2 linked regions of the Solidesulfovibrio fructosivorans JJ] genome follow. The protein of the gene in region 1 interacts with the protein of each later gene in a pairwise test. Links are inferred from orthologs where the notes say so. Each region holds a gene or a part of one and is shown on either strand. Other genes may lie near its edges.

What was found. The genes of interacting proteins can lie anywhere in the genome.
Region 2: the proteins of DESFRDRAFT_RS09965 (region 1) and sfsA interact in binary tests that used the Escherichia coli proteins (3 or more experiments, as listed by UniProt). The link is inferred for Solidesulfovibrio fructosivorans JJ] from one-to-one orthologs.

What each region holds. Positions count from the first base shown.
Region 1 is NZ_AECZ01000011.1:132,329-137,989, forward strand. Bases 731-3,703 are described here. They hold DESFRDRAFT_RS09965 (glutamate-5-semialdehyde dehydrogenase), read right to left. Parts: upstream 2,861-3,703; coding sequence 1,601-2,860; downstream 731-1,600. Other genes in these bases: DESFRDRAFT_RS09955 (alginate O-acetyltransferase AlgX-related protein), read right to left, coding at 731-880; nadD (nicotinate (nicotinamide) nucleotide adenylyltransferase), read right to left, coding at 913-1,584; DESFRDRAFT_RS09970 (class I SAM-dependent methyltransferase), read right to left, coding at 2,930-3,556; DESFRDRAFT_RS09975 (HAD family hydrolase), read right to left, coding at 3,697-3,703. Outside these bases: more of DESFRDRAFT_RS09955, read right to left, coding at 1-730; more of DESFRDRAFT_RS09975, read right to left, coding at 3,704-4,443; DESFRDRAFT_RS09980 (phosphotransferase family protein), read right to left, coding at 4,440-5,453. UniProt on the Escherichia coli protein: Catalyzes the NADPH-dependent reduction of L-glutamate 5-phosphate into L-glutamate 5-semialdehyde and phosphate. The product spontaneously undergoes cyclization to form 1-pyrroline-5-carboxylate.
Region 2 is NZ_AECZ01000008.1:35,077-39,226, reverse strand. Bases 1,345-4,150 are described here. They hold sfsA (DNA/RNA nuclease SfsA), read left to right. Parts: upstream 1,345-2,280; coding sequence 2,281-3,021; downstream 3,022-4,150. Other genes in these bases: DESFRDRAFT_RS07385 (acyltransferase family protein), read right to left, coding at 3,187-4,150; DESFRDRAFT_RS07395 (pyridoxal phosphate-dependent aminotransferase), read right to left, coding at 1,345-2,190. In the rest of the region: DESFRDRAFT_RS07400 (sensor histidine kinase), read right to left, coding at 1-887; more of DESFRDRAFT_RS07395, read right to left, coding at 1,015-1,344. UniProt on the Escherichia coli protein: Binds to DNA non-specifically. Could be a regulatory factor involved in maltose metabolism.

The sequences.
Region 1 (5,661 bases):
CCCGGGCCTTGTACCAGTCCTTGTTGACGAACATGATGCGGTCTTCCTTGAGGTGTCCGCCAAGCCCCATCATGTTGGCCAGGTCGCCGGGCAGCCAGTTGAAGCGCTCAACGGAAAACTGGGAGCGGGTGAGCGGCGTTATGGCCGGGAAATCCTTGACCAGATGGGGAACGATCGCCTCATAGGCCGCGAATGCCCCATTGGCGTTCCAGTGGCTGTCCGTGGAGTAGAAGACCTGCTCCTTTTTCTTCGCCTCCATGAGCGCCTGGGTCACGTTGACGATGTCGACCTTGGTCCGCGCCTTGACGTAGGCAACGAAGCGATCCAGGTGCGTGTCCTGAAAGACCGGACGCAGGGCGTCGGGCAGCTTTTCGGGATAGACGGTATTTTTGTTCGGAGCCACGATGACCAGATACTTGATGCCCCGGGCCGCCAGCCATTCCCGCCGGCGTTCCATCTCCTGGGCAATAAGCGCCACGGCTTCCTTGGGCAGGCCGTAGGGGGAACGGGCGTCCTCCAGGATGTTGCGCGCCCCGTCCTGGGCCAGAAACAGCCAGTGGTCCTTGCCGGCCACGACCTGGGACGACGTCGAGGTGGAGGCCAGGACGAAGGTGTCGAGGTAGCTCTCCCAGGTGATGAGCAGCCCGCGCAGGCTGTAGTGGTGCTCCAGATAACCGTGGCGCAGCTTGTTGAACCACGGCACCCAGGTGCCCGGATCCAGTTTGAGTTCGGTCAGCTTCCCGCCGCCAGCCTCGCCGATGATGGTCATGGGCGCGAACTTGAAGACCCTGTCGACGGTGGGAAGCGCGAGCAGGGCCACGAACAGGAAACAGGAAAGAAAGGCCACGGTACGGCGGGAAAAAGTCATGCTGGTTTGCAAGGGGGCGTTCCAAGGGATGGCGCGGGGACTTTTTATCTGGCCCAAGCTGCTTCGAGGGCATCCTCGCGCTGTTTGAGTTCGCGCAGCACGGCCTCGCTAAGCAGTCCGTCGATGCGTTTTTTTTGCCGCCACCGCTCTCGTATATCCGAGGCGGATACGTCAAGTCTGGCCACGGGCACGAAGGTGATATGGCGGCCCTCGGGAAGCTCCCAGACCGCCGGATCGTCCGTGGGCGCGGCCCCCATGGCGGCGGCGTTGCTTTTGAGAAAAACAGTGAAGACCTCGAGCCCGAGCCCTTCCCGGGCATGCACGGCCAGGCTCGCCATACGGCCAAGTTGCAGGCCGCGTTTCCAGGTGGCGAGGCCGAGCAGGTCGCCCATGCCGAGGATGAAACAAAACTCCTCGCCGGGCCTTGCCTCGCGCAGTTCGGCCAGGGTGTCGCAGGTGTAGGACGGCCCGGGCCGGTCGGCTTCCATGGCGTTGACGCGAAAACCGTCCACAGCCTCCACCGCCAGGCGGCAAAGCAGCAGGCGCAGCTCGAAATCGAGCATGGGCTCGCCGGACTTGTGCGGGGGCCTGGCGGCGGGCACGAATTCCACCCCGGCCAGGGACAAGGCCTCGGCCACCTCGATGGCGGCGCGCAGGTGGCCGATGTGCACGGGATTGAACGTGCCTCCGAAAATGCCGATCACGGGTCGCGTCATGGCGTGGCGAAAAAAATCAGCCCCGCACCTGGCCGTTGCCGAGCGTCACGAACTTGGCGCTGGTCAGCTCCACAAGGCCCATGGGGCCGTAGGCGTGGAGCTTGGAGGTGGAGATGCCGATCTCGGCCCCAAGGCCCAACTCGCCGCCGTCGTTAAAGCGCGTGGAGCAGTTGACCCCGACCATGGAGGCGTCGGCCCGGCGCAGAAAATCCATGGCCCGTCCGTGGTGCTCGGTCAGGATGACCTCGGTGTGGTTGGAGCCGTAGCGGTGGATGTGGGCAAGCGCCTCGTCCATGGAATCCACCACTTTGACGGCGAGGATCAGGTCGTGAAACTCGTGGCCGTAATCCTCGGGCGCGGCCGGAGCGGCTCCCTCGCCAAGAAGCGGCAGGGCGCGCGGACAGGCCCGAAGCGTGACGCCGGCACGGCGCAGGGCCGAGCCGACCCGGGGCAAGAATTCCGGGGCGACGTCCGCGTGCACGAGCAGGCACTCCAGGGCGTTGCACACCCCGGGCCGCTGGGCCTTGGCGTTGACGATCACCTTTTCGGCCATGGCCAGATCGGCCTCGGCGTCGACATAGGCGTGGCACACCCCCTTGAAATGCTTGAGCACCGGCATGGTGGCGGCGTCGACCACGGCCCGGATGAGCCCTTCCCCGCCGCGCGGGATGATGACGTCGATATATTGGTCGAGCTTGCACAGCGCGGCCACGGCGGCCCGGTCGCTTGTGGGCACGAGCTGGGCGGCGTCGGCGGGAAGGCCGGCGGCGGCCAGGGCCTCGCGCAAGAGCGCGGCCAGGGCCTTGTTGGACTCCAGGGCCTCGGAACCGCCCTTTAAAATCACGGCGTTGCCGGCCTTGAGGCACAGGATGGCGGCGTCGATGGTGACGTTGGGCCGGGATTCGTAGATCATGCAGATAACGCCCAGGGGCACGCGCATGCGCCCGACAAGGAGGCCATTGGGGCGCGGGCGCATGGCCTCGATGCCGCCCACCGGATCGGGCAAGGCGATGATCTCGCGGCAGGCGGCGGCCATGGCGTCCATGATGGCCGGGGTCAACGTCAGGCGATTTACGCGCGGGGCATCCATGCCGGCGGCCTTGGCCGCCTCCACGTCCCGGGCGTTGGCGGCCATGACCGCCTCGCGGCGGGTGGCGAGCAAATCGGCCAGGGCGGCCAGAAAGGTGTCCTTGGCCGCGCCGGAAGCCCCGGCCAGAAGCCGGGAGGCGTCCCTGGCCCGGACGGCCATCTGTTCCATGTCGGTTGCCACGCTCATGGGACCTCCCCGTGTTGTGACGGATGGCATCGTAAAGGGTTGCGTTTTAGCCGTCAGAAGCCCGTTTCGTCAATCACCGTCGGCAACGGCGGCCAGAACCACGCCCGTGACGGTCTTGCCGGACCGGGTGCGCACCTTGGGCGTATCGGCAAAGGCCACCCGGTAGCCGACCGCTCCGAAAAGGCCCTCGAGTTCCTCCAGGGTGAAATGGTGGGCCGTGTAGAGCACCCTGCCCTCCTCCCGGACGACGAAACTGCCGGCCTCGCCCGTTTCGGGCAACCCCGCTTCGTAGCGGGCCGTGTAGTAAGGCAGATCCCAGTTTTGCAGAAAATCGGCCACGCACAGCACCCGGCAGCCGACCCGGCGGGCCTCGGCCAAGACGTCCAGGCGGACTTGCCGGGGATTGAGCGTGGTCAGCACGGCATGGATGATGCCGGCGTCGAAGGCATCGTCGGCAAAGGGCAAGGCGGCGAGATCCGCCCGCACCACGCGACAGCCCTGGTCGGCGGCGGCGGCCAGACTCGGAAAATTGCGGTCCGCGCCCACGGCGAAGCGGCCGGTTCCGGCCATTTCCCCGAGCATCCGGCCCGCGCCGCAGCCCAGGTCCAACACCCGGGCGTTTGGCTTCAAATAGGCCGCCACCCTCGGATCGAGAATCAAACTTGAAGGAACGCCTGAAGTTTCATCCCAGTACATCTTCTCCTCCCTTTTCGTGGAAGCACTCGCCGCCCTTCCCCCTTTCGAAAGTTTTTGAAGGGGGTCCAGGGGGAAACTTTTTTCAAAAAGTTTCCCCCTGGCCGCCGGAGGCATTTCTCCCCTCCCCTCCTTCCCCGCGCCTAGCCCTGCTCCTCGAAAAAACGCACCGCGTTTCGCAGTTCGCCGAAGTTGTAGATGTTGTAATGGGCCTCGACGCCGTCCATGGATTGCTGCCCCTGGCCGGAGGCGAAAAAGACCGTGCGCAGCCCGGCCTGGCGCGCGCCGTAAACGTCGCGGTACATGTCGTTGCCGACAAAAAGCACTTCCCCGGCATGCAGATGCATGCGTTTGAGGGCCAGGGCGAAGATGCGCGGATCGGGCTTGCGGTAGCCGAGGTCGCCGGAGACGATGACGGGGTAGAAATAGGAATCGAGGCCGACCATGCGCATCTCGGGCACGGCCCAGGCCGTCTGGGCGTCGGTCAGGGCGGCGAGGCGATAGCGCGGCCGCAGCTCGTCGAGGACCTCGCGCACGCCGGGGTAGAGTTCCAGGCAATTGAGCGCGATGCCCCGGTAGAGCTCGGCCAGAAAATGCGGCAGCACGGCCAGCTTGTTTTTGGGGATCGTCACCCCGGACCGACCGGCCCGGTCCAAAATGAATTCCCGCCACACGGCCACGGCGTCGAACTCCGGATACTGCTCCCCGCCGCGCCGGCGCTGGTCCTTTAGAATCTGGTAATAGCCGTCGCGCACGTCGCCCCGGTTGGTGCGGATGCCGTAATACTTGAGCAGGTGGCTGATGGAACGGTAGATCTGCTCGTTGCCCTCGTCGGTTTCGATATGGACGAGGGTGCCGTTGATGTCGAAAATGATGCCCCGCACCGTCATGCCAAACCTCCCTTTAAAATGGCCTTGCCCTCCTGGATGAGCCGTCTTCTGTAGGCGTCGTCGAGCCAGTGGTTGCGGGCGATGCGCAGAAGCGTCAGGCCAAGATAAAACGGCAGCCGTGCCGTTATGGCGTCGAAGGCCCGCTTCCTGTCGGGAAAATGCCCGGCGTATTCCCACAGGAAATGGCCGATGAACGGTTCCGAACGGGCGGGGTTGCCCGTCGCCAACATAAAGCAGTGCTTGAGCTCCCCGCAAAGCCGGCCCACGTCGTAGACCCGGTCGTCGCGGTGCATGCGCTCGAGGTCGATGGCGCACACGTCGCGACCATGGCCGAAGAGAAAATTGGAGGGTGTGGCGTCGCCGTGGACGCAGACCTGCGCGTCCTGCCACACCTCGGGCCGGGCGGCGTAGGCCCGGGAAAGCTCGCGCAGCCGGTCGAGGCGCCGGGAGGACGCCATGCCCTGCCCGCCAAGATAGGTCAGCACCCGCTCGAAATAGGCCTGGGTACGGGTGAAATCCACCCGTTCGCCGCCGGCCGTGCCGTTGTGGAGCCGGGCGAAAAACCGGGCCAAACCGGACAGCTTGGTGAAAAGCCTGTCCGAGCGGCCCGCTCCGGCGGCCTCCGCGATGACGGCGTCGAGCTGTTCGCCGGTCACATGCTCCACCACGAGCAGGTCCCCGAGATCGCGATTGGCTCCCAAGGGGCGCACAACGGTATCCGGCGGCCCGGTAAAGCCCAGGCTTCTCACGTATTCGAGATTGCGATATTCGTTTTGCGCGGACTGGGGCGCGTTGCTGCCGTTTAAGCCCCGGGCGCGGGCGTAGAACTTGCCCACCACCCGGGCCCCGCTCCATTTGTCCTCGTAGAGGTAGACGTCGCTTTCGGCCGAAACGCGGTAGACCCGCCAGCGCGGTTCCCGCCCGGCCGCCGTAAGCTGGGGCAGGATGCAGTCCCGCAAATAGCCCTGCAAGGGATCGTTTAACGAGAGGTGTCCGAGGTAGACGCGCATTCAAAAAAAACCATGTGGCGGCCGGTTTGGCGAGCCGGTCTGCCACCGGGCCGCCCCATCGGGAAAATTGTATAAAAGCACCGGCCCGCGCGCAATGGAAATCGCCAGCCGGAGCCATCCATGCCCCTTTCCCCCTTCCCACGGGTCATCCAGCCGCCCCGTCCCATCCCGAGGTGGGGCCGCGCGCCGGGTGACGGGCCGGGCAGGA
Region 2 (4,150 bases), on another replicon or contig:
GCGTCCTTGCCGCGCTTGAGGAGCAGTTCCGCCGTGGAACGGATGATGCCGAGCGGGTTTCTTATCTCGTGGGCGATGCCGGCCACCATGCGGCCCATGCCGGCCAGCTTTTCCTGCTGTTGCAGCTCGCGTTCGAGCTGTTCGCGCTCGGCGATGCGCTGGGCGTTGATGCGTCCGGCCCGGCTGATGATCACCCGCAGCATGATGAAAAGGAGCACCGAGGAGGCCAGGGTGGTGGCGATGATGATGCGCTGGAAATCCACCACCTTTTGGTAATCGTTGGTGATGTCCTGGGTGAACTCCAGCACGCCCATGATGAATCCCTGGGGATTGCCCGGGATGAGCGACCGTTCGATGCGCAGCGGATAGATGGTGCGCAAAATCACCGAGTCCGGCTTGGGATGGAAATTGAGGATGCCGCCCAGGAGCCCGGTGCGGCTGACCAGCTGGAAGTTCGACTTGCCCTGTTCCAGGGCTTCCATGATGGCTTCGCCGGCATAGCCGGTCTGGCCCACGAGTTCCTTGTCCGTGGAGAAGGACACCCGCTTGTCGTAGTCGTAGATGCGCACTTCGCTGACGTGGAAGCTGTGGATGGTGGAGAGCACCGTCTTTTCCAGCCGGTCGTACTGGGCCGGTTGGGACAGTTCCACCCGGCCGAAGCCGATGACCGTGGGCAGGGTGAAGCGCTGGTATATCTGATGGTTGAGGTTTTCGGCCAGGAGCAGGGCGAATTCCTTCTGTTTGGCCAGCACGTCCTGGCGGGCGTAGTTGGACAGGAAAATGGACAGGAACAGGTTGACGAGCAGGATCAGGGCCAGGGAGCTCCAGGACAGAAATTTGACCAGCCCCAGGTACTGGTCGGCGTCCGTGCGGCCGGTTTTTCTCACGCCGGATTCCCTGGCCCCGCGTAGGCCGAATTCCCTTTTCGTTTCAAAAGTGGCACCAGTAACAGATATATCTCATTGATATATTTGTATCGTTTCGGATGTCGGATGTCGGAATGCCTGTCCGGCGTTACAGTTTGCGCAGGAACTCGGCCATGGCGGTCAGTCCCTTTTCCAGGGTGGCATCGGCCGTGGCGTAGGAAAGCCGTATGCAGCGATCCTCGCCAAAGGCCACGCCCGGCACCGTGGCCACGCCGGCCTCGGTCAGAAGGGTCTCGGACAGGGCTGTGGAGTTCGGCACGGTGTCGTTGTAGTAGCCCGACAGGCAGGGGAACAGGTAGAACGCGCCGCTCGGCGTCGGGCAGAAAGCCTTTTTCCAGGTGCCGATGATGGAAAGGGCCAGGTCGCGGCGACGGGCGAAGGCCTGGCGCATTTCCTCCACGCAGTCCATGGGCCCGGTCAGGGCGGCGATGGCCGCCTTCTGGGCGATGGAGCAGATATTGGAGGTGGACTGGCTCTGCAGGGTGGACATGGCCCGGATGACGTTGGGGTGGGCCATGGCGTAGCCCACGCGCCAGCCGGTCATGGCGAAGCTTTTGGACAGGCCGCCGACAATGGCCACGTGCTCCGGGTGCAGGGCGAAGGCGCTGGCCATGGAAGCGGGCGCGGCCGGCGCGTAGACCAGCCTGTCGTAGATTTCGTCCGACACGATGTAGACGTCGCGCGATACGGCCCAGTCCACGATGGCGTCGAGCTGCTCCGCGGTGTAGTGCGCGCCGGTAGGGTTGGACGGTGAATTGATGATGAGCGCCCGGGTGGCCGGGGTGATGGCCTTGTCGAGGTCCTCGACGGAGACGAGGAAGCCCTGTTCCGGCGTGCTCGGCACGGGCACGGGCCGGCCGCCGGCGAGCCGCACCATGTCCGGGTAGCTGACCCAGTAGGGGGCGGGCACCAGGACCTCGTCGCCGGGGTTGAGCATGGCCATGAAAAGCGTGTACAGGGCCTGCTTGCCGCCGTTGGTGGCGATGATGGCCTCTTTGGGCGTGGGCACGCCGTACGTGGTCTTGAAATAGCCGGCAATGGCCTCGCGCAGGGTGTGGACGCCGGGCACCGGAGTGTACCGGGTGAAATTGTCGTCTATGGCTTTTTTGGCCGCGTCCTTGATGTGCTGGGGCGTGTTGAAATCGGGTTCGCCAGCCGAGAGGTCGATGATGGCCTTGCCCTGGCGCCGCAGGTCGGCGGCCTTGGCGGCCATGCCCAGTGTGGCGGACGGGGCGACGAGACGCATACGAAGCGCGGTGCGCATGGCCCGGAATCCTTGCGTTGAAGTGTTATGCCTCGGCCGCGTGTGCGCGGCCGTTTGTCAATATAGTATACAAAAGGCCAAAGGTAAATCATGGCTGCGCGATCGGATTCCGGCGTGATCCTCCCTTTCCCCGGCGAACTGGTCATGGCCCGGTTCGTGCGCCGCTACAAGCGTTTTTTGATCGACGCCGTGATCGAAAACCGGCCGATCACGGCCCATGCCAACAATACCGGCTCCATGCTCGGGCTCCTGCGCCCGGGGTGCACGGTGGGGCTTTCCGTGTCGGACAACCCCAAGCGCAAGCTGGCCCATACCTTGGAGATGACGCGCGTGCCGGATTTCCGGGGCGACTTCTGGGTCGGGGTCAATACGCTGACCCCCAACCGGCTTTTCCGCCGGGCCTTTTGCGCCGGGGCCTTTCCCGAGCTGGCCGGTTACGACACCATCCGGCCGGAACCGGTCTTTGCCCACGGCCGGCTGGATTTCGAACTGACCGGCCCGGCCGGGACCTGTTTCGTGGAGTGCAAGAACGTCACCATGGTCGAGGATAATGCCGCCGCCTTTCCCGACGCGGCGACCGAGCGCGGGTGCAAGCACTTGCTGGAACTGACCCGGCTCGCCCGGGAAGGAAAATGCCTGGCCGCGCTCTTTTTCTGCGTCCAGCGCCCGGACGGGGACTGCTTCGCCCCGGCGGCCATGGTCGACCCGGAATACGCCGCGCTTTTCACCGAGGCCCTGGCCGCCGGCGTGCTGATGCTGCCCTACCGGGCCGACGTCTCCACAGCCGGCATCACCCTGGCCGACCGCCTGCCCTTGGCAGGACGGTATTGATTACGCCGGGGCTCTGCCCCGGACCCCGCTGGGGGAAACCTTTCTGGAGAAAGGTTTCCCCCAGGCCCCCTTCCAAAGACTTTTAATAGAATTCAATTGGTACGGTGACACTCGTCCCCGTTAAAAGCTTTAGGAAGGGGAGAGCGCGAGAGGGGAGAACCCTTTTTAAAGGGTTTCCCCTCTCGCACGCTTTTTATTTATCCACCGGGCGGCGGGGGCTTCCACGAAGCGCGCCAGGAGCATGCCGGCGGCGATGGTCGCGGCCATGCCGGCCAGGGCGGCCATGGGCCACAGCGGTCCGGTCGGGGCGAAGAGGTATTTCCAGGGCTCGAGGACGAAGGGCTGCGCGAGGTAGATGGACAGGCTTGCCCCGGCGATGCGGCTGGTGAGGCGGTGTGTGGCCCAGGCCGGCGGGTTTGCGGCCAGGGACAGGCACAAGGCGGCCAGGGCCGGGGCGTAGAGGGCGTTGTTTTTGAGGATGGCGAAGAAAAACCGGTCGCCCGACACGGGGACGCACAGCAGGACGGCGAGGAGCGCCGTGGCCGCCACGGCGAGCCAGGCCGGCGGTCGCAGGCCCAGGACGAACAGCCGCGCCGCGGCCATGCCGGCAATGAATTCGAAGATGCGCAGATACGGGCTGGTGTAGGTCAGCCACTCGAAAAGCAGTCCGGCCAGCCGCGCCTGGTCGCCGGCCAGGGCGGGATGGGCGCGAAGCGCCCAGGCGAAAAGCGCGGGCCAGTGTGCGCTGATGCAGGCGTCGAGGCCGACGGCCGCGCCCAGGGCCGCAAGCCCGGCGCACCAGGCCGCCCGCCGGCCGGGCAGCGCCGACAGGCCCCGGCTAAGGAGCGGAAAAAACAAGTAGAAGAAGATTTCCGTGCTCACGGCCCAGGCCAGCGGATAGACGCTCGGGGCCTCGGCCACGAAATACCAGCTTTGGGTCAGCGTCAGGGCGGACAGGACGCTTTGGCAAAATCCGGGCACTTCCCAGGGCCGGCCGAAGCGGATGAAAATACCGGCCAGGGAGACCGCGAGCAGCAGCAGGTAGACCGGATAGATGCGGGCCAGCCGGGCGACGGCGAACCGGGCCAGCCCCCGTGGGCCGGTGATGGGGCGCGCGCCGTAGTTGTAT